DNA from 4 places in the Enterobacter chuandaensis genome. Region 4 is predicted to be linked to each of the others. Evidence: predicted binding sites of a transcription regulator. Region 4 holds the regulator's gene; each other region holds the start of a gene.
What was found. Region 4 encodes PhoB, which activates phosphate uptake and scavenging genes when phosphate is short. Its sites were predicted from a motif close to CTGTCATAAAACTGNCNNAT; they were not measured.
Positions count from the first base shown of each region.

Region 1: MX657_RS03405 (esterase-like activity of phytase family protein) is a predicted target of PhoB. The motif match lies at 3,100-3,119, and genes of this name have one in related genera.
Region 2: pstS (phosphate ABC transporter substrate-binding protein PstS) is a predicted target of PhoB. The motif match lies at 4,649-4,668, and genes of this name have one in related genera.
Region 3: MX657_RS05935 (PhoX family protein) is a predicted target of PhoB. The motif match lies at 2,628-2,647, and genes of this name have one in related genera.

Region 1 is NZ_CP097173.1:682,554-688,333, reverse strand. Features, by position in the region: gene MX657_RS03410 (3'-5' exonuclease) at 1-1,624, shown strand, start outside; gene MX657_RS03405 (esterase-like activity of phytase family protein) at 1,696-3,054, opposite strand; gene MX657_RS03400 (YfaZ family outer membrane protein) at 3,466-4,011, shown strand; gene MX657_RS03395 (hypothetical protein) at 4,011-4,331, shown strand; gene MX657_RS03390 (NAD-dependent succinate-semialdehyde dehydrogenase) at 4,377-5,747, opposite strand.
Region 2 is NZ_CP097173.1:4,645,054-4,650,833, forward strand. Features, by position in the region: gene MX657_RS22290 (chaperone-usher fimbrial major subunit) at 1-132, shown strand, start outside; gene MX657_RS22295 (fimbrial chaperone) at 202-888, shown strand; gene MX657_RS22300 (fimbria/pilus outer membrane usher protein) at 906-3,428, shown strand; gene stgD (fimbrial protein StgD) at 3,438-4,511, shown strand; gene pstS (phosphate ABC transporter substrate-binding protein PstS) at 4,757-5,780, shown strand, end outside.
Region 3 is NZ_CP097173.1:1,224,629-1,230,408, forward strand. Features, by position in the region: gene MX657_RS05925 (cytochrome P450) at 1-241, shown strand, start outside; gene MX657_RS05930 (TonB-dependent receptor) at 394-2,577, shown strand; gene MX657_RS05935 (PhoX family protein) at 2,705-4,678, shown strand; gene pheP (phenylalanine transporter) at 4,781-5,780, shown strand, end outside.
Region 4 is NZ_CP097173.1:1,080,661-1,086,440, forward strand. Features, by position in the region: gene sbcC (exonuclease subunit SbcC) at 1-1,088, opposite strand, end outside; gene sbcD (exonuclease subunit SbcD) at 1,085-2,290, opposite strand; gene phoB (phosphate response regulator transcription factor PhoB) at 2,478-3,167, shown strand; gene phoR (phosphate regulon sensor histidine kinase PhoR) at 3,189-4,484, shown strand; gene brnQ (branched-chain amino acid transporter carrier protein BrnQ) at 4,894-5,780, shown strand, end outside.

The sequences.
Region 1 (5,780 bases), 400 kb from region 4:
GGCCAACAAAACGCATATTCACTATGAAACCAAAAACGGCGTTGAGCCGTTGAAAAACCCACTCGAACAGGTTCGACAATATACCTTTAACACCATTGGCAGTCTGAAAAACGATCCTCTGCTTCGTCAACAACAAGGGGATTATGAAGGCAGCTTTATTATGCCGTATGGATATGGTGTTTATTTGAGCAACATCACCCGGGCACAGCTGGAAAAGAGTTTTACTCCCGAAGCATTAGAAGAAATACTGCCCGCCAGCCAGGTGATTTGCAAAGATGAGCTGACCGAGTTTATGACCCGAGAACAAATCTCCGCCCGGCTCGAATCCCTCCTCAAACATCGCTTTATTCATCACACAACACCACAGCAACTCGACCGCATCCGATGGCATCTTTATCCCGATGTCCGCATTAACCCATCGGTCACGCGGGTTGACCTGGATAATTTTACGTTCAACACCCCTGATGTGGTATGCATGATGGACAGGAACCAGGAACAACTCGCCAGAAGTATGGGGACGGGACACCGGGTCATTCATGGTGTGGCAGGATCAGGCAAAACGCTCATTTTGTATCACCGCTGCATCGAGCTCGCCAACAATATAGAAAACACCAAACCGATACTGGTGATTTGCTATAACATTACGCTGGCCAAAAAGCTCAAAGCGCAGCTCGAACAGCACAGCCTGAGGCTTCCTGTCGAGGTTATCCATTTTCACGCCTGGTGTTATCAACAATTAAACGCGCATCGACGTCTTCCCCCCAGGAGCAAAAACTTTATTGAGCTGATGGAAAATGCGCTGACGGTGGCATTTGAAGAGGGCATTATCAAACCGGAACAGTACAGCGCCGTTTTGATAGATGAAGGACATGATTTTAAGCCGGAATGGCTAAGAATACTCGCTAAGATGCCGGACGATAAAGATAGCTCCCTGCTTTTCCTCTATGATGACGCTCAGTCAATTTATCAGAAAAAGAAAGCTCTCGATTTTACCCTTTCCAGCGTCGATATAAAGGCGCAGGGCCGCACCACTATTCTGGATACCAATTATCGCAACACCCGGCAAATACTCCATTTTGCCAGCAGTATTGCTTTTAATTATCTCAATAATCACATTGAAGATTCCCTCAAATACCAGCTGCCCGCCGCAGGTGGACTGTCCGGAAACTATCCGGCGCTGGCAAGCTTTGATAATCAGGACGAGGAGATTACACGTGTTCTGGATTGGGTCACTGAGCAGCGACAACAGGGGGTTGCCTGGTCGGAAATCGCTATACTCTGCCCCTCAACTTACAGCATTTCGGGTATGCTCGGACCAAGGCTCGAAGCCCGCAAGATCCCCTACCAGATGATTGTTTCCAGCGATGATAAAAAACACTGGTCACCACAGAATGATTTCCTCTGCGTAATGCCGCTGCCAAGCAGTAAGGGTCTTGAATTTCAATCGGTCGCCATTATGGATGCCGCAAAGGAAAGGGATGAAGAAGATTTGAGCGATGATATTAAGCGACTGTATGTCGGATTTACCCGCGCGCGCCAGAATCTTCTGGTGACCATGCACGGAACCGGAAGTCTGCGCGATCATCTGGTCGAGACCTGGGAAAAGAGCGTTAAGACGGTCTAGCTGCCCAGTAAGCAGCGGACATCCCCTCTCCCCTTTGGGGAGAGGGTTAGGGTGAGGGGTAAGCCCGGGTATTATTTCACCGCCTCCGGCAGCGTCACAATCCACAGCTCGCTGTCCGATTCCGGCTTCTTCAGCGGCTTCACGTTGAGCGTGGTTTCCACCGGTTTATCATCCAGCGTCAGCGTGCCCTCCGCGTTCACCCGATAATCCTTGAGCTTTTTGCCCTCGACCGGGTGCTGCATCGCCACCTTCACGCCAAAGTCGTTATCGTTCGCCACCGCAAGCGTTTTGCTGTCAATTAGCGCCAGCCCTTCAGCCTTCTCCTGCTGCCAGCCCAGCGCGCGCAGATCGACAACCTGCGTTTTTGCAGCAAGGTCAATGCCGCGCTGCGCCAGGGTTTTCTCATCATCAAACTCCGGGTACTCGCCCGGCTTGTCGAAGGCGGTCAGGTCACTCGCCTTGCTGAGATCCACCTTGTAGATGAGGTTACGCATCGCGTCGTTTTTATCCTCACCCTGCTCAATTAACAGGATATGCTGGTCATCCAGCGCCACAATGTCGCCGATTTTGGCATCGCTGTTTTTGCTGTAGGCCGCGCTGTCGATGGGGTAGCCATACATCGCCGTTTTCCCGGTTGCCGGGTCGAAGCTCACCAGACGCGTAAACAGCGCCTGCTTTTTGCTCTTGCCGTCGATATCCAGCGTGCTTTGCACGGCGGCGATAATCCGCCCGTCCGGCATCCGGGTCAGGCCTTCAAAGCCCCGGTTCGGCTGGCGCCATTTGATAACGTTTGGCAGACCACCCGCGATGGATTTTTCCCCTTCTGCCGCCTGCGGCCCGTGGATCGCCAGAATTTTCCCTTTGCTGTCGACGTTAATCAGGAACGGGCCATACTCGTCGCACAGCCAGTAGCCGCCTTTGCCGTCCGGGGTGATGCCTTCCGTGTCCAGCCCGCGGTTGTCACCTTTCAGGATCTTAAGGGTATCGCTGAACGCCACCTCATTGGTGGAGCCAATTACGCCGCTTTGCAGCGGCAGGCCGTTAATCTCGCCTTTATCATCATGCAACGGACGGGCGTCGACAGCCTCAGCTTTGCCGTTCTGGACGCGGATGGTCATCAGCAGCGGCGCGAAATCCGGCGTGACAAAAATTTTGGCTTCGTTTTTACCCATTTTTGGCGCATCTGCGTTTGGACCGCGATCGGTCACGGTCGCAAAGGTCAGGGCATCGCCCTGCTTGCCCGTAAACAGCAGCCCGGAGCCAATCCCTACCGGGAGCCCATTCGGAAACGCGCTGGCAAACGCGCCGCTGTATTTCACGTGTGAGCCGTCGGGGAAGCTGACGACATAGCGCTCAGCGGTGGGCTGCGCCGCCAGGCCAGAGAAAGAGAGCGCACAACCGATAAGCACAGGAATGATTTTTCTTTTCATATTGTTAGCATCCAGAAAGTGAAGCCCACAACGTAATGAACAAACGTGTCAGAAAAATGACATGGAAAGGAAACGCGGCCTGGCATCTGAACGAATATTGACCATAAATATGTAAAAATTTGTTTTTTTTATGTGATTTTAGAAATTGAATTGGAAATTATTAGAAACCCAATTAATGCATCTCAAATCACTTTCCCCGGCTCGTTCAGAGTTCGTTTAGTCAAAAAAGTAAACTGTTCCTCAACGCCTGAAATTTGCGCATTGACACCCCCACAACCCAACTTCAGCGTTACAAATAAAAATAAAAAAATTAACAATTACAGCATAAAAAGTCGATTTGCATCACATTTGCAGTCATAAACATCGCTTGTTAAGGTGCCCTCAGATTAATTTGATGACGAGGCATGAAACATGAAAAAACTGAATATCCTTCTTCTTTCTGCGCTGACCGCCATCTCGGGTTCCGCACTGGCAATGGGCGGCAGCGTTGAGCAGGGTAAAAACTTTACTAACCTCAACCTGGAAATGGGCAAATCCTCATCCGGTATTTATCTCGAAAGCAACTGGCTGAAAAACACCGATGATGGTACCCAGACAGGTGGCGTGGGCGCAGGCTATAACCTGGGTCTTGGCCCGGTAATGCTGAACGCGGGCGCAAAGGCCATCTACATCGGCCCGAAAAAAGGCGATAACGGCGTGGCGTTCCCGATTGGCGGTGGCGTAAACGTTGCCCTGACCGACAGCATCCACGTTTACGGTGAAGGCTATGTGGCGCCAGAAGGCCTGAACAACAGCGTGAAAAACTACGTGGAAGCCAACGGCGGCGTAAGCTGGACGCCGATTACGCCAGTAACCCTGAAAGTGGGCTACCGCCACGTAAGCGTGGACGGCAAAGATGGTCGTCCTGGCCACACGCTGATTGACGGCGCATATGTAGGCGGTGGAGTGACCTTCTGATGAAACACCGCATTACCGCGCTTTGCGTTCTGAGCCTCACGCTGATGCTCACCGGCTGCGTCCAGTACAAATGGGTAAAACCGGGCGTCAGCGACGCTGAGATGAATAAAAAGCTCACGGAATGCGAAGCGCAGGCGCTGATTGATTTGCCCCCGGACAACGTGGTGACCGGTTCGAGCTCCGAAAAAACGGACAAAAAGAACAAGAAAAAGGATATTTCCACGAGCTACACGGTTGAAGACGCGAATGAATATCGCCGGGATACGTTAGTCGACAGCTGCATGTTCAAAAGCGGCTGGGACAAGATCGAAGTCCAGTAATCAACTGAAAAAAAACCTGCCGACCGGCAGGTTTTTTATGACCGCTTACTGACGCACCACCACCAGCTTCTGGTTCACAAACTCTTTGATCCCCAGATCCGACAGCTCGCGTCCGTAGCCGGAGCGCTTCACGCCGCCGAACGGCAGCTCTGCTGCGGTATCGGTGAGCCAGTTGATGTACACCATCCCGGTCTCGATCCGCGACGCCATTTTCTTCGCGCGCTCGATGTCCTGGCTGAACACCGCCCCGCCCAGGCCATAATGGGAGTCGTTCGCCAGCGCGACCGCCTCGTCGTCGTTTTTCACCACGTACATCTGCGCCACCGGGCCGAAGAACTCTTCGAAGTACGCCGGGTTGTCGCGGGAGATATTCGTCAGGATCGTCGGTTCGAAGAAGCTCCCGTCGCGCTGCACCGGCTTGCCGCCATAGTGCAGCGTGGCACCGTTTTTCACCGCCTCGTTAACCTGTTTGGTCAGCGTTTCCAGTGCATCTTTAGACGACAGCGGACCCAGCGTGGTGCTCTCGTCCAGCGGATCGCCAATCTTCACCTGCTTAAACGCCTCGGTGAATTTGCTCAGGAAAGCATCCGCAATCTTTTCATGCAGAATAAAGCGTTTCGCCGCGGTACAAACCTGCCCGGCGTTGTTGAGTCGGGCATTCACGCCAATCTTAACGGCCTTCTCAAGGTCCGCGTCATCCAGCACCACGAACACGTCGTTACCGCCCAGCTCGAGTGTGGATTTCTTGATATGCTTCGCCGCCTGCGCGGCCACCACGCTGCCTGCCTTTTCAGAACCGGTTAGCGCTGCGCCCTGCACACGATCGTCTGCGATGATATTCGCCACCTGTTCAGACGAGATAAACAGGTTGGTCCACGCCCCTTCCGGCGCGCCCGCCTCGCGCACCAGATGTGCAAACGTTTCGGCGCAGTGCGGCACGATGCTGGCATGTTTGGCGATCACCGGATTACCCGCCGCCAGGTTTGGCGCCAGAACGCGCATCAGCTGGTAGTACGGGAAGTTCCATGGCTCGACGGCCATCAGCACGCCAATGGGGTGATGCTCCACCCATGCTTCCCCGAGTTCAGAGTCGTACTTCACCGGGGCGAGGAACTGCTTCGCGTTGTCGGCGTAGTAGCGGGCGATCTGCGCGCACAGCTTCACCTCGCCGCGGCTTTGTTCGATGAGCTTACCCATCTCCTGGCTGGCAATCTTCGCCAGATCCTCCACGCGCTCGTCGATCAGGTCGGCGAGCTTATGCAGCACCGGCAGACGCTGGCTGATGTCGCCTTTCGCCCAGTCCGAATGGTAAAGCGCATCGGCCGCCTTGAGCGCCGCTTCGATATCCGCGTCGGTATGTGAGGGGTATTCTTTGATGAGCTGGTTAGTGGCAGGATTTACTGTCTGATAAGCCATATCGAATCTCCATGTTTTACCGCTTAGGGTATT
Region 2 (5,780 bases), 1.1 Mb from region 4:
TCAAATTATGTTGCTATCACCGATGGCAAAGCGGACATGGGCTTCAAAGCGAAGTTTGTGCAGACGCTGGCTACGGTTACGCCGGGTACAGCGAACGCGGATTCCCAGTTCACCATTGAATACCTGAAATAATCTTCAGCTGTTCGCCGGGAGCCTGTTTTATCCTGTTGCAGGCTCCTCCACAGGATGTGAGGATAACTGATGTATTTACGGCGTTTGTTGACTCTGTTCATCATGCTCTCTTTTTCATTTTTAACACCCTTGTCGTCGGCTGGCGTCATTATTGGCGGAACCCGCGTTATTTATAGTAGCGATAAATCCGATGCGACAATTAGCATAAAAAATAACGAAGCGACCACGCCTTATCTCATACAGACGTGGGTCGATCCTTTTAAAGGCGATACAGCGTCGAATAAACCTCCTTTTACCGTTATTCCTCCAGTTTCAAGGCTGGAGGCCGGGCAGGAGAAAATATTGCGCATCATGAAAGTGAAGGGCGAACTGCCTCACGATCGGGAATCGTTGTTCTGGCTCAACATCAAAAATATTCCTCCGTCCAGTTCAAACCCTAATTCGCTCGAAATTGCCATTAAGACGCGGATAAAACTTTTTTGGCGTCCGGCGACCCTGAATATCACGCCTGAACGCGCTGCGGCGAAGGTTAAATGGCGTGTCCAAAACCGACAGCTCGTGATTGAAAATCCGAGCCCGCTACATATTAACGTTATGAATGTCACCGTCGATAAAAAAGACGTTCCCTTAAACATCATTCCCCCTTTTGACACCGTGCGTTTGCCGCTTCCGGAAGGGATTAACGGCCACGCGCTGGACTGGCGTTTCGTTAACGATTTTGGGGCGATCAGTCAGGAAATTCACGTCACGCTGTAAACATAGGGATGTTTGATATGGGATGTTTCCGTTTTTTCATAGCGCTGGCCTCGGGGGTATCTCTCGGCTTTTCAGGAGTGACGCTGGCAAAAGATATCTTTAACCCTGCGCTTCTCGAAATTGACCATCCGGTGGATGTTGATATCCACCAGTTTAACCGCGCCAATACGTTACCTGCGGGCTCTTATAAGGTTGATATTCATGTTAACGATGAGTTTATCGATAGCCGGGAGGTCACTTTTATTGAAGATAAGGCTGGCGATAGGCTGCATCCCTGTTTTAAGCACGTCAGGACGGTGCTTGCGGAGATCGGGGCTAAGGTGGCGGCGATCGGTTCGCTGGATCGCCTGGACGAAAACGCCTGTGTGGACCCTACCCCGCTGATCCCTGGCGCCACATGGACGTTCGATACCGATAAGCTGCTGCTCAACGTCACGCTGCCGCAGATTTACATTGATACCACCGCCCGCGGCACCATCAATCCTGCCCGCTGGGATGAAGGTATTAATGCGTTGATGATGAACTATGACTTTTCCGGCTCCAGCACGTTGCAGTCTGATGACGACGACAATAGCGATTTCTACTATCTGAACCTGCGAAACGGGGCGAACATTGGCGCGTGGCGTTTACGCAATTACAGCACGCTAAACATCATTGACGGTCATTCGGATTACCATTCCATCAGCACCTATGTGCAGCGAAACCTCGCGGCGTTACGCAGCCAGATCATGCTGGGTGATACCTGGACCGCGAGCGATGTCTTCGACAGTACCCAGGTGCGCGGCGTGCGACTGTATACCGATGATGAAATGCTTCCTTCCAGCCTGACGGGCTTTGCGCCGGTCGTTCGGGGCGTAGCGAAAAGCAATGCGACGGTGATTATTCGGCAGAACGGCTACATCATTTATCAATCTGCCGTGCCGCAGGGACCGTTTGCGCTTAAAGATTTAAACACCACCAGCTCCGGCGGCGACCTGGACGTGACCATCAAAGAAGAAGACGGCAGTGAGCAACACTTCACGCAGCCCTACGCCTCGCTGGCCATCCTCAAGCGTGAAGATCAGACCGACGTTGATATCAGCGCGGGTGAACTGCGCGATAAGAGCGAATTCCAGCCCAACGTTTTTCAGGCGCAGCTTCTGCACGGCTTTCCTGCCGGGATAACGGTATACGGTGGCGTGCAGGCCGCGGAAGCGTATCGCTCGGCAGCGGTGGGGATCGGTAAAGATATGGGTGCAGTTGGCGCGTTTTCCGTCGATATCACCCAGGCACGCGCGCAGTTTACGGACGAGGACTCAGAGGCGTCCGGCCAGTCCTGGCGTTTTCTCTATTCGAAACGGTTTGATGAGACGGATACCACGCTGAGGCTGGTGGGGTATCGCTACTCAACACAGGGCTACTACACCCTCAATGAATGGGCGTCACGCCAGAACAGTCAGCGCGATTTCTGGGTAACGGGCAACCGACGCAGCCGGCTTGAAGGGACCTGGACGCAGAATTTCGGCGATGGGATGGGGAACATTTATCTCACGCTGAGCCGCCAGCAGTACTGGAAAACCGACGAAGTTGAACGGCTGGTTCAGCTTGGCTACAGCAATGTCTGGCGGTCTCTTTCCTGGAACCTCTCCTGGAACTACAGTGATTCCATCACCACGGCGCAGAGCGCGGAGTATTCAGATAGCGACGACCGAGAAAGCGAACAGGTTTTTATGCTGTCGTTCTCCGTGCCGCTGTCAGCATTGCTGCCGGACAGCTATGTGAGCTACGGCCTCACGCAGAACAACAGCGGAAAAGGAATGCACCAGCTTGGCCTGAACGGTACGGCGCTTGATAACCGTAATCTCTCCTGGAACCTCCAGCAGTCCTGGGATGCGGATGACAGTGTGTACAGCAGCAGCGCGGGGGTGGGATATGACGGAACCTATGGTTCGGTTAACGGCAGCTATGACTACAACCAGGAGAGCCAGCGGCTCAACTACGGCGCGCGCGGCGGGATCCTGCTGCATGGCGATGGAGTGACGTTCTCGCAGGAGATGGGCGAAACCGTGGCGCTGATTAAAGCACCCGGCGCAGCCGGTCTGGCAATGGAAAACGGCACCGGTACGGCTACCGACTGGCGAGGTTATACCGTTCAAACGCAGCTTAATGCTTACGATGAAAACCGTGTGGAAATTGAGAGCGATTACTTTGAAAAAGCGAACGTCGAACTGGAGAACAGCGTGCTTAACGTGATCCCCACGCGAGGTGCGGTGGTGCGGGCCGAATTTATCACCCACGTTGGCTATCGCGTGCTCTTTGAGGTCACACAGGCTAACGGCAAACCGGTCCCCTTTGGCGCAGTGGCGTCTGCCGAACTGGCGACGGGCAGCGTGACGGGCATTACCGGCGAGAATGGCGAACTGTATCTTTCGGGCATGCCGGAAGAGGGAACGTTCACGCTGAAATGGGGGAGAGAAAATACGAAACCTTGCGAGGTCCATTATCAGTTCCCCAAACCAACGGGTGTTGAACTGGTTCAAACAGCGGTAATGTGCCAATAGGGAAATGAGATGAAACAACGTATCACTTTTATAGCAGTCGCCATGCTGCTTTTTACCCCTTTTTCCCACGCTGCGACGACAGAAGGCGGGGTGTGTTTCGCCATCGGCGGCACCTATATTTTCAACCTGAATCTTAACGGGGCAGAAATACCGGCCAATAAAAACCAGGCGGGAACCGAGGTGCGCGATCTGACGACCCTGCAGTCGCCTTCCCAGTATAAGCTGGGATGTAACTGCCTGACCCATTTCACCACTACATATCGTAGCGTCTACTTCACCGCGCGTTCGCCCTTAAGCGTTGATACCGTTAAAAACGGATATACCTACTACAAGTTGAACGACCAGCTCAGCATTGCGTCCTCCATTCACGTGTTGGGACGCGACTATCTCCCCGTTCCCTTTGAGGCGGAGCCCAACCGGGTGACGTCCGGTATTTACTGCTATGCCTCCGGTGAAGAAGGCTCAGAGGCAACGCTTGATACCGGCTCTCAGGTAAAATTATCGTTTTTGATCGACAAGCCCTTTATTGGAAAAGTTACCGTTCCGGGGACGACGATTGCCACGCTCTACGGCGGTATCGATGAAGCGTCCTCTTTGGCAAGTACCGAGAAGCTCGCTGAAATAAAAATTGCCGGGGACATCGTGGTACCGCAAAACTGCGAGATCGCGCCGGGTCAGTCGCTGGAAATCGATTTTGGAAAAATTCCCGCCAGCGCGTTTTCTGCCACCAAAGGCGAGGCGGTCGGTAGCCATAAAATCCGCAAGATGATACAGGTGAAATGTACCGGCATGCTGGATGAGAACATCGTCCGATCCGCTTTCCATGCCGATCCCGTTGACGCTGACGCCACGATGATGAAAGTGAACGGCAATGATGACGTAGGGATCGTTATTTATGATAAATGGGACCGCGTCGTCAACGTCAATGGGGGAAGCATGGAGATGGATATGGGAGCCAACCAGGGGGGCGCCGAAGTAAACTCGCTCACCTTCTCTGCCGCCCCGGCCAGCGCGACGGGGAGTATTCCGAAGCCCGGCACCTTTGAAGCCTGGGCAACACTGACCCTCGAAATTCAAAATTAATGACAACGGCTGTTTATGACAGCCGTTGTCATATTCACGTCTTTGAACCAGGCTTAACGCATCTCAGTGTGACATTATCATGACAGGGATATGATTTTATTTATATTAAAAACATTACCTTAAATCAAATACGTTGATTGTCATAAAACTGTCATAATTCGTACATTTATCTGTCACCTGTTTGTCCTATTTTGCTCATCGTAGCCACTTAAACAATGATTTACGAAATCCTTGCAGGAGACATTATGAAAGTTATGCGTACCACTGTCGCAACTGTTGTCGCCGCGACCTTATCTCTGAGCGCTTTCTCTGCTTTCGCAGCAGCAAGCCTGACTGGCGCTGGTGCAACCTTCCCTGCGCCGGTGTATGCCAAATGGGCAGATACCTACCAGAAAGAAACCGGTAACAAGGTTAACTATCAGGGTATCGGCTCCTCCGGTGGCGTAAAACAAATTACCGCGAATACCGTTGATTTCGGTGCATCAGACGCTCCGCTGTCTGACGAGAAACTGAATCAGGAAGGCCTGTTCCAGTTCCCGACCGTGATCGGCGGTGTTGTGCTGGCTGTTAACATCCCTGGCCTGAAATCAGGCGAGCTGGTGCTGGACGGCAAAACCCTGGGCGACATCTACCTGGGCAAAATCAAAAAATGGGATGACGAAGCCATCACTAAGCTGAACCCGGGCGTTAAGCTGCCTTCGCAGAACATCGCTGTGGTTCGCCGTGCGGACGGCTCCGGTACCTCTTTCGTCTTCACCAGTTACCTGGCGAAAGTGAACGAAGAGTGGAAATCTAAAGTCGGTTCTGGCTCTACCGTTAACTGGCCAACCGGTCTGGGCGGTAAAGGTAACGACGGTATCGCCGCGTTCGTACAGCGTCTGCCTGGCTCTATCGGCTACGTAGAATATGCGTACGCTAAGCAGAACAACCTGGCTTACACCAAACTGGTTTCTGCTGACGGCAAACCGGTTAGCCCAACCGAAGAGAACTTCGCTAATGCCGCGAAAGGCGCTGACTGGAGCAAATCTTTCGCACAGGATCTGACTAACCAGAAAGGCGAAGGCGCGTGGCCAATCACTTCCACCACCTTCATCCTGGTTCACAAAGAGCAGAAGAAACCTGAGCAGGGCGCTGAAGTGCTGAAGTTCTTCGACTGGGCATACAAAAACGGCGGCAAACAGGCTAACGACCTGGATTACGCCAGCCTGCCAGACAGCGTGGTTGAGCAGATCCGTGCTGCATGGAAAACCAACGTGAAAGACAGCAGCG
Region 3 (5,780 bases), 140 kb from region 4:
TGAAAGCGTCTTTGAAGAGGCGGGGCGCTTTATTCCCGGCCGCAGGAACGCACAGCGACAGCTGGGATTTGGAGCCGGTGTACACCAGTGTATTGGACAACTGCTGGCGCAGTGTCAGGCTGAAACGCTGGCGATGGCCTTAAGCGAACGCGGGACGATCTCTCTGGACGGAGTCGCGAAATGGTCGAATCGAAGCCTGATTCTCCGCACGCTGGAGACGCTGCCGGTTAAAATTATCTAAGCGATAATGACGAAGGCGACCCCCCTTATCACTCACTCATTTGCGCTTGCCAAAGCATAGATAATGCGTATAGTTCTCATTTGCATTGCACCCAATACATTCTAAGGCCCGACAACGGGCTATTTTTGCGCGCACTTTAAAATGAGTTAACTATGAACAACACCATCATGCACAAAACGCTGCTGGCGCTTGCCGTTGGCGCGGCGACACATTCCGTTTACGCGGCGGAAGAAAAAAAAGAAGACACCATCGTTGTGCAGTCAGCACCTGCCAGCGACTTCAAACCCGGTGGCGACCAGTTGGTACCGGCCTTCCTTGACGGACAGGTGGCGAACGGCGGGCGTATGGGGATGCTCGGCCAGCAGAACGCCATGGACGTGCCGTTCAACATCATCAGCTACACCTCGAAGCTGGTGGAAGATCAGCAGGCGAAAACCATTGCCGACGTAGTCGCCAACGACGCGGGCGTGCAGTTCGTTCAGGGGTACGGCAACAGCGCGGAAACCTTCCGCATTCGCGGCCTGAAGTTTGACGGTGACGACATGACCTTTGGCGGCCTGTCCGGCGTACTGCCGCGTCAGGTGGTGGATGCCCAGATGGTCGACCGCATCGAGATCTTCAAAGGCGCCAACTCGCTGATGAACGGCGCGGCAAGCTCCGGCGTGGGCGGGATGATCAACCTTGAGCCGAAACACGCGGGCGACACCCCGCAGGCGAAAGTGGGCGTGGACTACACCTCGGACTCCCAGATTGGCACCACGCTGGATGCGGGCCGTCGCTTTGGCGATAGCGACCAGTTTGGCGCGCGCGTGAACCTCGTGCATCGTGAAGGGGAAACCGGCGTACCGAACGACCGCCGCCGCACCACGCTGCTCTCCACCGGTCTGGACTATAAAGGCGACCGCTTCCGCACCTCACTGGACCTCGGTTATCAGAAAAAAACCTTCCACGGCAGCCCGACCAGCGTCAACATCTCGGCGGTGGATTTTGTGCCTGAACCGCCGAAGAACGATCGGAATTTCTCGCAGAAGTGGGCCTACAGCGACATCGAAAACGAGTTCGGGATGTGGCGCAGCGAGTACGACATCACCGATAGCTGGACGGCGTATACCGGACTGGGCGCGCAGCACGCGCACGAAGAAGGGATCTACAGCGCGCCGAAGCTGATGGATAAAAGCGGTAATGCGGTAGTCAGCCGTCTTGATACCAACCGTATCAGCGATTCCGTCAGCGGCATGGCGGGCATTCGCGGTAACTTCAACACCGGCTTCATCTCGCACAAGGTGAACGTCGGGTACTCCGCAATGACCAAAAACGAAAAAATCGCGTGGAAAATGTCGGCGACGAAGGATAACCCGATCACCAACATCTACCACAACACCGGCGTCGATATGCCGGACAGCACCAACCTCAACGGCTCCGGCGGTAAATACAGCGATCCGCTGACCAGCGGGCGCACCCGCACCCAGGGCTGGCTGCTGAGCGACACGCTGGGCGTGCTGGACGACAAATTGCTGTTCACCGCAGGCGCGCGCCATCAGAAAGTGGTCGTTCGCGGGTATAACAAAATTACCGGCGCAGAGAACGACGCGGATGGTTTCGACGGCAGCCGCTGGATGCCAACCTATGGCGTGGTCTACAAACCGTGGGAGGAAATTTCCCTCTACGCCAACCACACCGAAGCGCTGCAGCCGGGCAAAACCGCACCTAACACCGCCACCAACTACGGGCAGAGCACCGGCATCGTTCACTCTAAGCAGAACGAAGTGGGCGTGAAGGCGGACTTCGGGCGCGTGGGCGGCTCGCTGGCGCTGTTTGAGATCAAAATGCCGTCGGCGATCCTCGATGCTAACAATCACTACGGCCTGGATGCGGAGCAGCGTAACCGTGGCGTGGAGCTGAACGTCTTCGGCGAGCCGATGCTCGGGATGCGTCTGAACGCCAGCGCCACCTGGCTGCAGGCGGAGCTGACCAAAACTAAAAACGGCGTGAACCAGGGCAACGATGCGATCGGCATTCCGAACTTCTACGCCGTGCTGGGCGCGGAGTACGACATCAAGCCGGTTGAAGGCCTGACGGCGACCGCGCGCGTGAACCACTCCGGCACGCAGTATGCTGACCTGGCGAACACCAAAAAGCTCGACAGCTACACCACGCTGGATCTGGGCATGCGCTATCGCTTCGCGGTGAACCACAACGCAAACCAGATGACCGTGCGCGCGGGCATCGACAACGTGACCAATGAGAACTACTGGGCCAGCGTGGACGACTCCGGTACCTACATCACTCAGGGCGAACCGCGTACCTTTAAGGTCTCGGTTGGCTACGAGTTCTAAGCGTTCCACCTCGTTATCCGGGGCACGGATGCCCCCATCCTTCCGTCACTGTGTTATAAAATTGTAATAAAAGCTTCTTACACTGGTCGCCAACTCTTTACCTCTTGGCCAATGACAGGAAGCCGCTATGGGCAGACCCCTCAAATCCGTATTTAAAAAAGAACATCGCGACGACATTACTAACCGCAGCGCCAACCCGGTTTTCTCCCAGGTTGCAGAGGTGTTCCTCTCCCGCCGCCGTTTTCTCCAGATGGGCGCCGTGGCGGGGGCTGCCGTTTCATTCCCCTTTTTGATCAAACCCGAAAATGCCGTTGCCGCAGTATCGAAGCCTTCCGCGCTGGCAAAGGCGGTTTCCCTGGGCTTTACCAGCATTGACGTCTCCACGGAAGATACGGTCAGGGTGCCGGAAGGCTATATTGCCCGCCCGTTCTATCGCTGGGGTGACCCGACGGGGATCAAAAACAACATGCCGGCCTTTAAGCCGGACGCCAGCAACACCACGGACGAACAGGCCGTGCAGGCGGGCATGCACCACGACGGGATGGCGTGGTTTAGCCTGCCGCAGGGGGCGCACAACCCGGAGCATGGCCTGCTGGCGCTGAACCATGAATACATCGACAACGGAATGCTGTTTACCGACGGGACGGCGAACTGGAGCCTCGACAAGGCCCGCAAGGGGCAGAACGCGATGGGCGTGTCGGTGGTGGAAGTGAAAAAAACCGGCAGCGACTGGCAGGTGGTACGCCCGTCCTCCTATGCCCGCCGCATCACCGTCAATACGCCGATGCAGCTTACCGGCCCTGCGCGGCATCAGGACTTAATGAAAACCGCCGCCGACCCGAAAGGGGAGCGCGTGCTGGGCACTATGCAAAACTGCGCTAACGGCCATACGCCGTGGGGCACCTATCTCACCTGCGAGGAGAACTGGTCGGATATTTTTGTCAAAAAAGCCGATCGCAACCCGCTGGAAAAACGCTACGGCATCAGCGACAGCGATGAATCCTACCGCTGGAACGAGGTGGATGAGCGGTTCAGCGTCGATAAAACCCCTAATGAACCCAACCGTTTCGGCTGGGTCGTGGAAATTGATCCGTACAACCCGACCTCCACGCCGCGCAAGCACACCGCGCTGGGCCGCTTCAAGCATGAGGGGGCGGCCGTCACGCTCGCGGCCGATAACCGCGTGGTGGTCTATATGGGTGACGACCAGAAGTTTGAGTACATCTATAAGTTCGTCTCGGATAAAAAATACGATCCCGCGAACCGTGAAGCCAATATGCAGCTGCTGACCTCCGGCACGCTGTACGTCGCCAGGTTCAACGAGGACGGTAGCGGCGACTGGCTGCCGCTGATCTTCGGGCAAAACGGTCTGGATAAAAGCAACGGCTTTGAAAGCCAGGGCGATCTGCTGATTAAAACCCGCCTGGCGGCCGACGCGGTGGGGGCAACGAAGATGGATCGCCCCGAGTGGATTGCCGTCGATCCGCACGCCAGCGGCAGCGTCTACTGTACGCTCACCAACAACAGCGATCGCGGTAAAGAGGGAAAAGCGCCGGTGGATGCCGCCAACCCGCGCGCCAACAACGTGTTTGGTCATATTATGCACTGGCACGAAGACGGCGCCGATCCTGCCGCTGCACGCTTTAAGTGGGATATTCTGGTGATGGCCGGGCGCACTGACGGCGACGATCCGAAGGCCAAAGGCTCCATGCAGGGCGCGGCATTCGGCAGCCCGGATGGGTTGTCGTTCGATCACCAGGGCGTCCTGTGGATCCAGACCGACGTCTCCTCCAGCACCATCAATAAGAAAGCGTACGAGGGGATGGGTAATAATCAGATGGTGGCCACCATTCCGGGCACCAACGAGTATCGCCGGTTCCTGACCGGGCCGCGCGGATGCGAAATCACCGGCATTGCGTTTACGCCGGACAACCGGACGCTGTTTATCAACATACAGCATCCGGGGGAGGGCGGGGATGATATTACCGACCCGGCCAATCCGCGCGCCGTCTCCAACTGGCCGGACGCCAGCCCGAACGGACGCCCGCGTTCGTCAACGGTGGTGATTACCAAAGCGGACGGCGGCATCATCGGGTCGTAACGTTTATCCGCCGGGCGCACGCGCTGGCCCGGCGTTAAGCTTGCTACCACCAGCATGAAGTGTTAAAACGTGCCCCTTCTAAAAAAGAGACAGGGGTAGGGCGTGAAAGACGCGTCATCCGCTTCAGGCCATGGTAGCGCTGAAGCCACGTCGGATCAGAATCCGACGCTGCAACGTGGTTTGCAAAATCGACATATTCAGTTAATTGCCCTCGGCGGCGCGATCGGTACCGGGCTGTTTCTCGGTATCGGCCCCGCCATTCAGATGGCCGGTCCGGCGGTTCTGCTGGGTTACGCGATCGCGGGGATTATCGCCTTCCTGATCATGCGCCAGCTCGGCGAGATGGTCGTTGAAGAGCCGGTGTCAGGCTCCTTCGCACACTTTGCCTATAAATACTGGGGTCCGTTCGCAGGCTTCCTTTCTGGCTGGAACTACTGGGTGATGTTCGTGCTGGTGGGGATGGCAGAGCTGACCGCCGCAGGCATCTATATGCAGTACTGGCTCCCGGACGTGCCGACGTGGATCTGGGCGGCGGCCTTCTTCATCATCATTAACGCCGTTAACCTCGTCAACGTGCGTCTTTACGGTGAAACTGAGTTCTGGTTTGCGCTGATTAAAGTGCTGGCGATTATCGGCATGATCGGCTTTGGTCTGTGGCTGCTGTTCTCCGGCCACGGCGGCGAGCGGGCCACTATCGACAACCTGTGGCAGCACGGCGGCTTCCTGGCGACCGGCTGGAAAGGGCTGATCCTGTCGCTGGCGGTGATCATGTTCTCCTTCGGCGGGCTGGAGCTGATTGGCATTACCGCTGCTGAAGCGCGCGACCCGCACAAAAGCATACCGAAAGCGGTCAACCAGGTGGTGTACCGTATCCTGCTGTTCTATATCGGCTCGCTGGTGGTACTGCTGGCGCTCTACCCGTGGGTGGAAGTGAAGTCCGACAGCAGCCCGTTCGTGATGATTTTCCACGATCTGAACAGTAACGTGGTCGCTTCGGCGCTGAACTTTGTCATCCTCGTGGCCTCGCTGTCGGTTTATAACAGCGGGGTTTACTCTAACAGCCGCATGCTGTTTGGCCTCTCCGTGCAGGGCAACGCGCCGA
Region 4 (5,780 bases):
TGGCCCAGCAGGCGATAACGATCGTGCTCCGCCAGCCACTGCGTCAGCGCCGTCAGTTCGGCCTGTAGCCGCTCATGGGTACGCAGTGCGGTCGTGCGAATTCGCGCGCGCAGCGCGGTTTTGGTTTGTAAGCGAGTATTTACTTCTATAATTCGCTGCTGGGTTTGCGCCAGACGCGCGGTTTGTTCCAGCTGGTGCTCCCAGAGCGGACGCAGCTGGGCGGCGGGCTGAGCAAGCTGGAGCTTTGCCAGATCAGGCGCAGCGTCCGTCAGCGCCTGTTGCGCCTGCTGCTGCAACGCAGCAACGCGCTGTTGCTCGCGCGCAAGCTCGTCATGACGCGTAAGCCACTGAAAATCTTTCTGCTGACTCTGCTGTCGCACCAGCAGGGTTTTCTCTTCGTCAGTAAGTGCCTGCAAACTTTCCTGCAACTGCTGCTGTTGCTCTTCGCTCAACAGCACAACGCCCGCCGCCTGCGCCTCGCACTTTTCCAGCACGCTGCGGGCGGCTTTGTGTTTTTCAAACACCATGGCGGAAATCTGGCCGTAGATCTCGGTGCCGGTGAGCTCTTCCAGCAGCTCTGCGCGATCGCTCGGTTTAGCATTCAGGAAGGCGGCAAACTGCCCCTGGGAGAGCAGCATCGAGCGGGTAAAACGGCCGTAGTCCAGCCCGGTGAGCGCCGCGGTTTGTTCCAGTTTATCCGAGACCTTATCGGCCAGAATTTTGCCGTCTTCGCAGCGGGCCAGCTCCACGCGGGGAGCCTGGAGGTTCCCATCCGGCTGGTTGCGCGCCCGGTTCTGGCTCCAGAAGGCGCGGTAGGCAACGCCTTTCACCTCAAACTCCACTTCCGCCAGGCATTCGGCGGTGTCACGCGTCATCAGATCGTTCTGCGCCTGGGAGACCTTATTCAGGCGCGGGGTTTCGTGGTAGAGCGCCAGACAGATGGCATCAAGCAGGGTGGTTTTACCCGCGCCGGTTGCGCCGGTGATGGCAAACAGACCGTTGCTGGCAAACGGCTCGGCGGTGAAGTCAATTTTCCACTCGCCCTTGAGGGAGTTGAGGTTTTTCAGACGCAGGCTCAGAATTTTCATGCGTTTTCTTCCTCGTCATTGAGCGCATGCAGGGTATGGCTGAACAGCTCGTTGAGCCGGGCCCGCTTCACATCATCGATCTCTTCCTGCGACAGGCGGCGCTCGAACACCTCTTCAACGCGCAGTTCGCTAAGCGTTTCACGCTGGGCACCGAGCAAAATTTTCTCGCGCTGCTCGCGGCTGCGGCGCACCAGCAGCACCTCTACCGGCAAATCTTCAGTGAGCGCCTGAATTTTTCGCTGCATATCATGCAGGTAGTCATCGGTGGTGATTTCAATATCCAGCCAGACCGGCGGATCAAGATCTGCGCCGCGCCACTGCTCAAGCTGTTGCGTAATCGCGGCAAGATCGCCTTTCAGCACCGCCAGCGGCTGGGTGACCGGCACCTCCAGCGTCTCAACGGCGCTGAGTTTGCCCTCGCTGAAGCTCACCAGATGCACGGACTTGGTCTTGCCGGTTTCATCGAAACTGAGCGAAACAGGGGAACCACAGTAGCGGATGTGCTCGCAGCCGCCGATGACCTGTGCCCGGTGAATGTGCCCGAGCGCAATGTAGTCGGCAGGCGGGAAGTTTTGCGCAGGAAAGGCGTCCAGCGTACCGATATAGATCTCTCGGACCGCGTCACTTTTACTGGCCCCGACGGTGGTGAGGTGCCCGGTCGCGATCACCGGAATGGCCTGTTCACCGCGCAGGGTGCAGGCTTCCGCATGCTGCCGGTGATAATAGTCGGTGATGGCCTGTAATAAATGCTGCTGCTTTTCCGCACCCGACAGCCCCGCCTGGCTTTGCACGATGTCGCGCGGACGTAAAAAGGGGATTGGGCACAGTACCGCGCCCGGCGACCCGTCGCGTTTATTCAGGATCTGCGGGGCGTGCCCGGCGCTGGCCACCACGGTGGTATTGAGAAACGCCAGAATGTCGCGGGACTCATTCAGCGTGGCCACGGAGTCATGGTTCCCGGCGACAATCACCAGATGACACCCGGTCTGCTGCAGGTTCACCACAAAACGGTTGTATAATTCACGCGCATAGCTCGGCGGCGAACCGGTATCGAAGATGTCACCCGCCACAATAATGGCATCCACCTCGTGCGCCTGGGCCGTTTCCAGCAGCCAGTTCAGGAACGCTTCATGTTCAGCCGCACGGCTTTTGCTGTAAAAGTTTTGACCCAGGTGCCAGTCCGAGGTGTGAAGTATGCGCATAGGAGATCCGTGGCGAAAAAAGATGCGGACGATTATAAACTCTCAGGGAAAGGAAAATAACCGCTGTAATAAAACAACAGTTTGCCATTTATAGTGGTACTGTTTTTCATAAATCTGTCATAAATCTGACGCATAATGACGCCGCATTACAAACTTGTAACTTAAATAAGATAAGACAGGGCAAAGTATGGCGAGACGTATTCTGGTCGTAGAAGATGAAGCTCCAATTCGTGAAATGGTGTGCTTCGTGCTCGAACAAAATGGCTTTCAGCCGGTTGAAGCGGAAGATTATGACAGCGCGGTGAACCAGCTGAATGAACCCTGGCCCGATCTGATTCTGCTTGACTGGATGTTGCCCGGCGGCTCCGGACTGCAGTTTATCAAACACATTAAGCGTGAGGCGATGACCCGCGACATCCCGGTCGTCATGCTCACGGCGCGTGGTGAAGAAGAGGATCGCGTTCGCGGTCTGGAGACCGGCGCGGACGATTACATTACCAAGCCTTTCTCCCCGAAAGAGCTGGTGGCGCGCATTAAAGCCGTGATGCGCCGCATTTCGCCGATGGCGGTGGAAGAGGTGATTGAGATGCAGGGCCTCAGCCTTGATCCAACGTCACACCGCGTGATGACTGGCGAAAATCCCCTCGATATGGGGCCTACCGAATTTAAACTCCTGCACTTCTTTATGACTCACCCGGAACGCGTTTACAGCCGCGAGCAGTTGCTGAATAACGTCTGGGGAACTAACGTGTATGTCGAAGACCGGACGGTTGACGTCCACATCCGCCGCCTGCGAAAAGCGCTGGAACTGAGCGGCCACGATCGCATGGTGCAGACGGTCCGCGGCACGGGTTATCGTTTTTCTACCCGTTTCTGAACAATGACAGGAGTGTGACGCGTGCTGGAACGTCTGTCATGGAAAAGGCTCGTCTTTGAACTAATCTTATGCTGTATTCCGGCCTTCCTTCTGGGGGCCATTTTTGGGTATCTGCCGTGGTTTCTGCTGGCGTCGGTGACCGGTTTGCTGATCTGGCATTTCTGGAACCTGCTGCGCCTTTCATGGTGGCTATGGGTTGACCGCAGTATGACGCCACCGCCGGGAAGCGGTAGCTGGGAGCCGCTGCTGTACGGTCTGCACCAGATGCAGATGCGTAATAAAAAGCGCCGCCGCGAGCTGGGAAGCCTGATTAAACGCTTTCGCAGCGGCGCAGAGTCGCTGCCGGATGCGGTGATCCTGACGACAGAAGAAGGCACTATTTTCTGGTGTAACGGGCTTGCGCAACAGCTGCTGGGCCTGCGCTGGCCAGACGATAATGGTCAGAACATCCTCAACCTTCTGCGCTATCCCGAGTTCACGCTGTATCTGAAAAAGCGTGATTTCACCCGTCCGCACAATCTGAAGCTGAATAATGGCCGCCATCTGGAAATCCGCGTGATGCCTTACAGCGATCGCCAGTGGCTGATGGTGGCGCGCGACGTGACCCAGATGCACCAGCTGGAAGGGGCGCGTCGTAACTTCTTCGCCAACGTCAGCCACGAGCTTCGTACCCCGCTGACGGTGCTGCAGGGCTATCTGGAGATGATGCAGGAGCAAACCCTGGAAGGCGCGCCGCGCGAAAAAGCGCTGCACACCATGCGCGAGCAAACGCACCGGATGGAAGGGCTGGTGAAGCAGCTGCTGACGCTGTCGAAGATTGAAGCGGCGCCTTCGCTCGCGCTGACTGACACCATCGATGTGCCGATGATGCTGCGGGTGGTGGAGCGGGAAGCCCAAACCTTAAGCCATAAAAAACACCACCTTACTTTTGACGTCGACAACACGCTAAAGGTGCTGGGCAGCGAAGATGAGCTGCGTAGCGCCATCTCCAACCTGGTGTACAACGCGGTGAATCATACCCCGGAAGGGACGAAGATCGTGGTGCGCTGGCAGCACACCCCGGCAGGGGCCGAGTTTAGCGTGGAGGACAACGGGCCGGGGATCGCGCCTGAGCATATTCCGCGTCTGACCGAGCGGTTCTATCGCGTGGATAAAGCGCGCTCGCGGCAGACCGGCGGAAGCGGCCTGGGGCTGGCGATTGTGAAACATGCGGTCAATCACCATGAGAGCCGTCTTGATATTCAGAGTACGCCGGGCAAAGGAACCCGCTTCAGCTTTGTGATGCCGGAACGATTAATTGCCAAAAAAATCGCCTGACGGCAGGCGTGTCATTTTACCTTTCCACGGGCCAGCGTTTGCTGGCCCGTTTGCTTTGCAGTCAAGCGAAACGCGTGTGAATTTTATACGGCTGTCTTTTTTTTGTTCGCATGATTAGCCATGGGTTTTTCTCATAATTAGCGCATTGTGCTGGATTGATTTTTCATGCTGGCATATTGTTCTGGTTTTGCGATCCCACCTTGCCTTTAAACGTTATAAGCGTTTAAATTGCCCCCCAGATACTGTCAGACCGACTGTATTTGCGTGGTAAATCGAAAAACTATTCTTCTCCACGCCAGGACGGGAGCATTTCCCGCTGAAATTGAGCAAATTTTCGGCTGTATCGTCCCGTCAGGGAAATCGAAAATCTCAATGTTTTCAACACCACATCCACAGGCAGTAAGGTTTTATGACCCATCACTTAAAATCGCGTGACATCATCGCGCTGGGCTTTATGACATTTGCGCTGTTCGTTGGCGCAGGCAACATCATTTTCCCTCCAATGGTTGGCTTACAGGCGGGTGAACACGTCTGGACCGCCGCGTTTGGTTTCCTGATTACTGCCGTGGGCCTGCCGGTGCTGACCGTCGTCGCGCTGGCGAAAGTCGGCGGCGGTGTTGATAGCCTCAGCACCCCGATTGGCAAAGTGGCGGGCGTCCTGCTGGCGACCGTCTGCTATCTGGCCGTTGGCCCGCTGTTTGCCACCCCGCGTACGGCAACCGTGTCCTTCGAAGTGGGTATTGCTCCCCTGACCGGTGACGGTGCGATGCCGCTGTTTATCTACAGCCTGATCTACTTCGCGATTGTGATTCTGGTTTCCCTCTATCCGGGTAAGCTGCTGGACACGGTCGGCAACTTCCTGGCACCGCTGAAAATTGTCGCGCTGATCGTGCTGGCGGTAGCGGCCATCATCTGGCCAGCCGGCCCGATTAGCGACGCGATGGACGCCTATAAAAACGCCGCGTTTTCTAACGGCTTTGTGAACGGCTATCTGACGATGGATACCCTGGGCGCGATGGTGTTTGGTATCGTTATCGTTAACGCCGCGCGTTCCCGCGGCGTGACCGAAGCGCGTCTGCTGACCCGCTACACCATCTGGGCTGGCCTGATGGCCGGTGTGGGCCTGACGCTGCTGTATCTGGCGCTGTTCCGCCTGGGTTCCGATAGCGCGATGCTGGTTGATCAGAACGCGAACGGCGCGGCTATCCTGCACGCTTACGTTCAGCACACCTTCGGTGGCGCAGGCAGCATGCTGCTGGCGGCGCTGATCTTCCTGGCTTGCCTGGTGACGGCGGT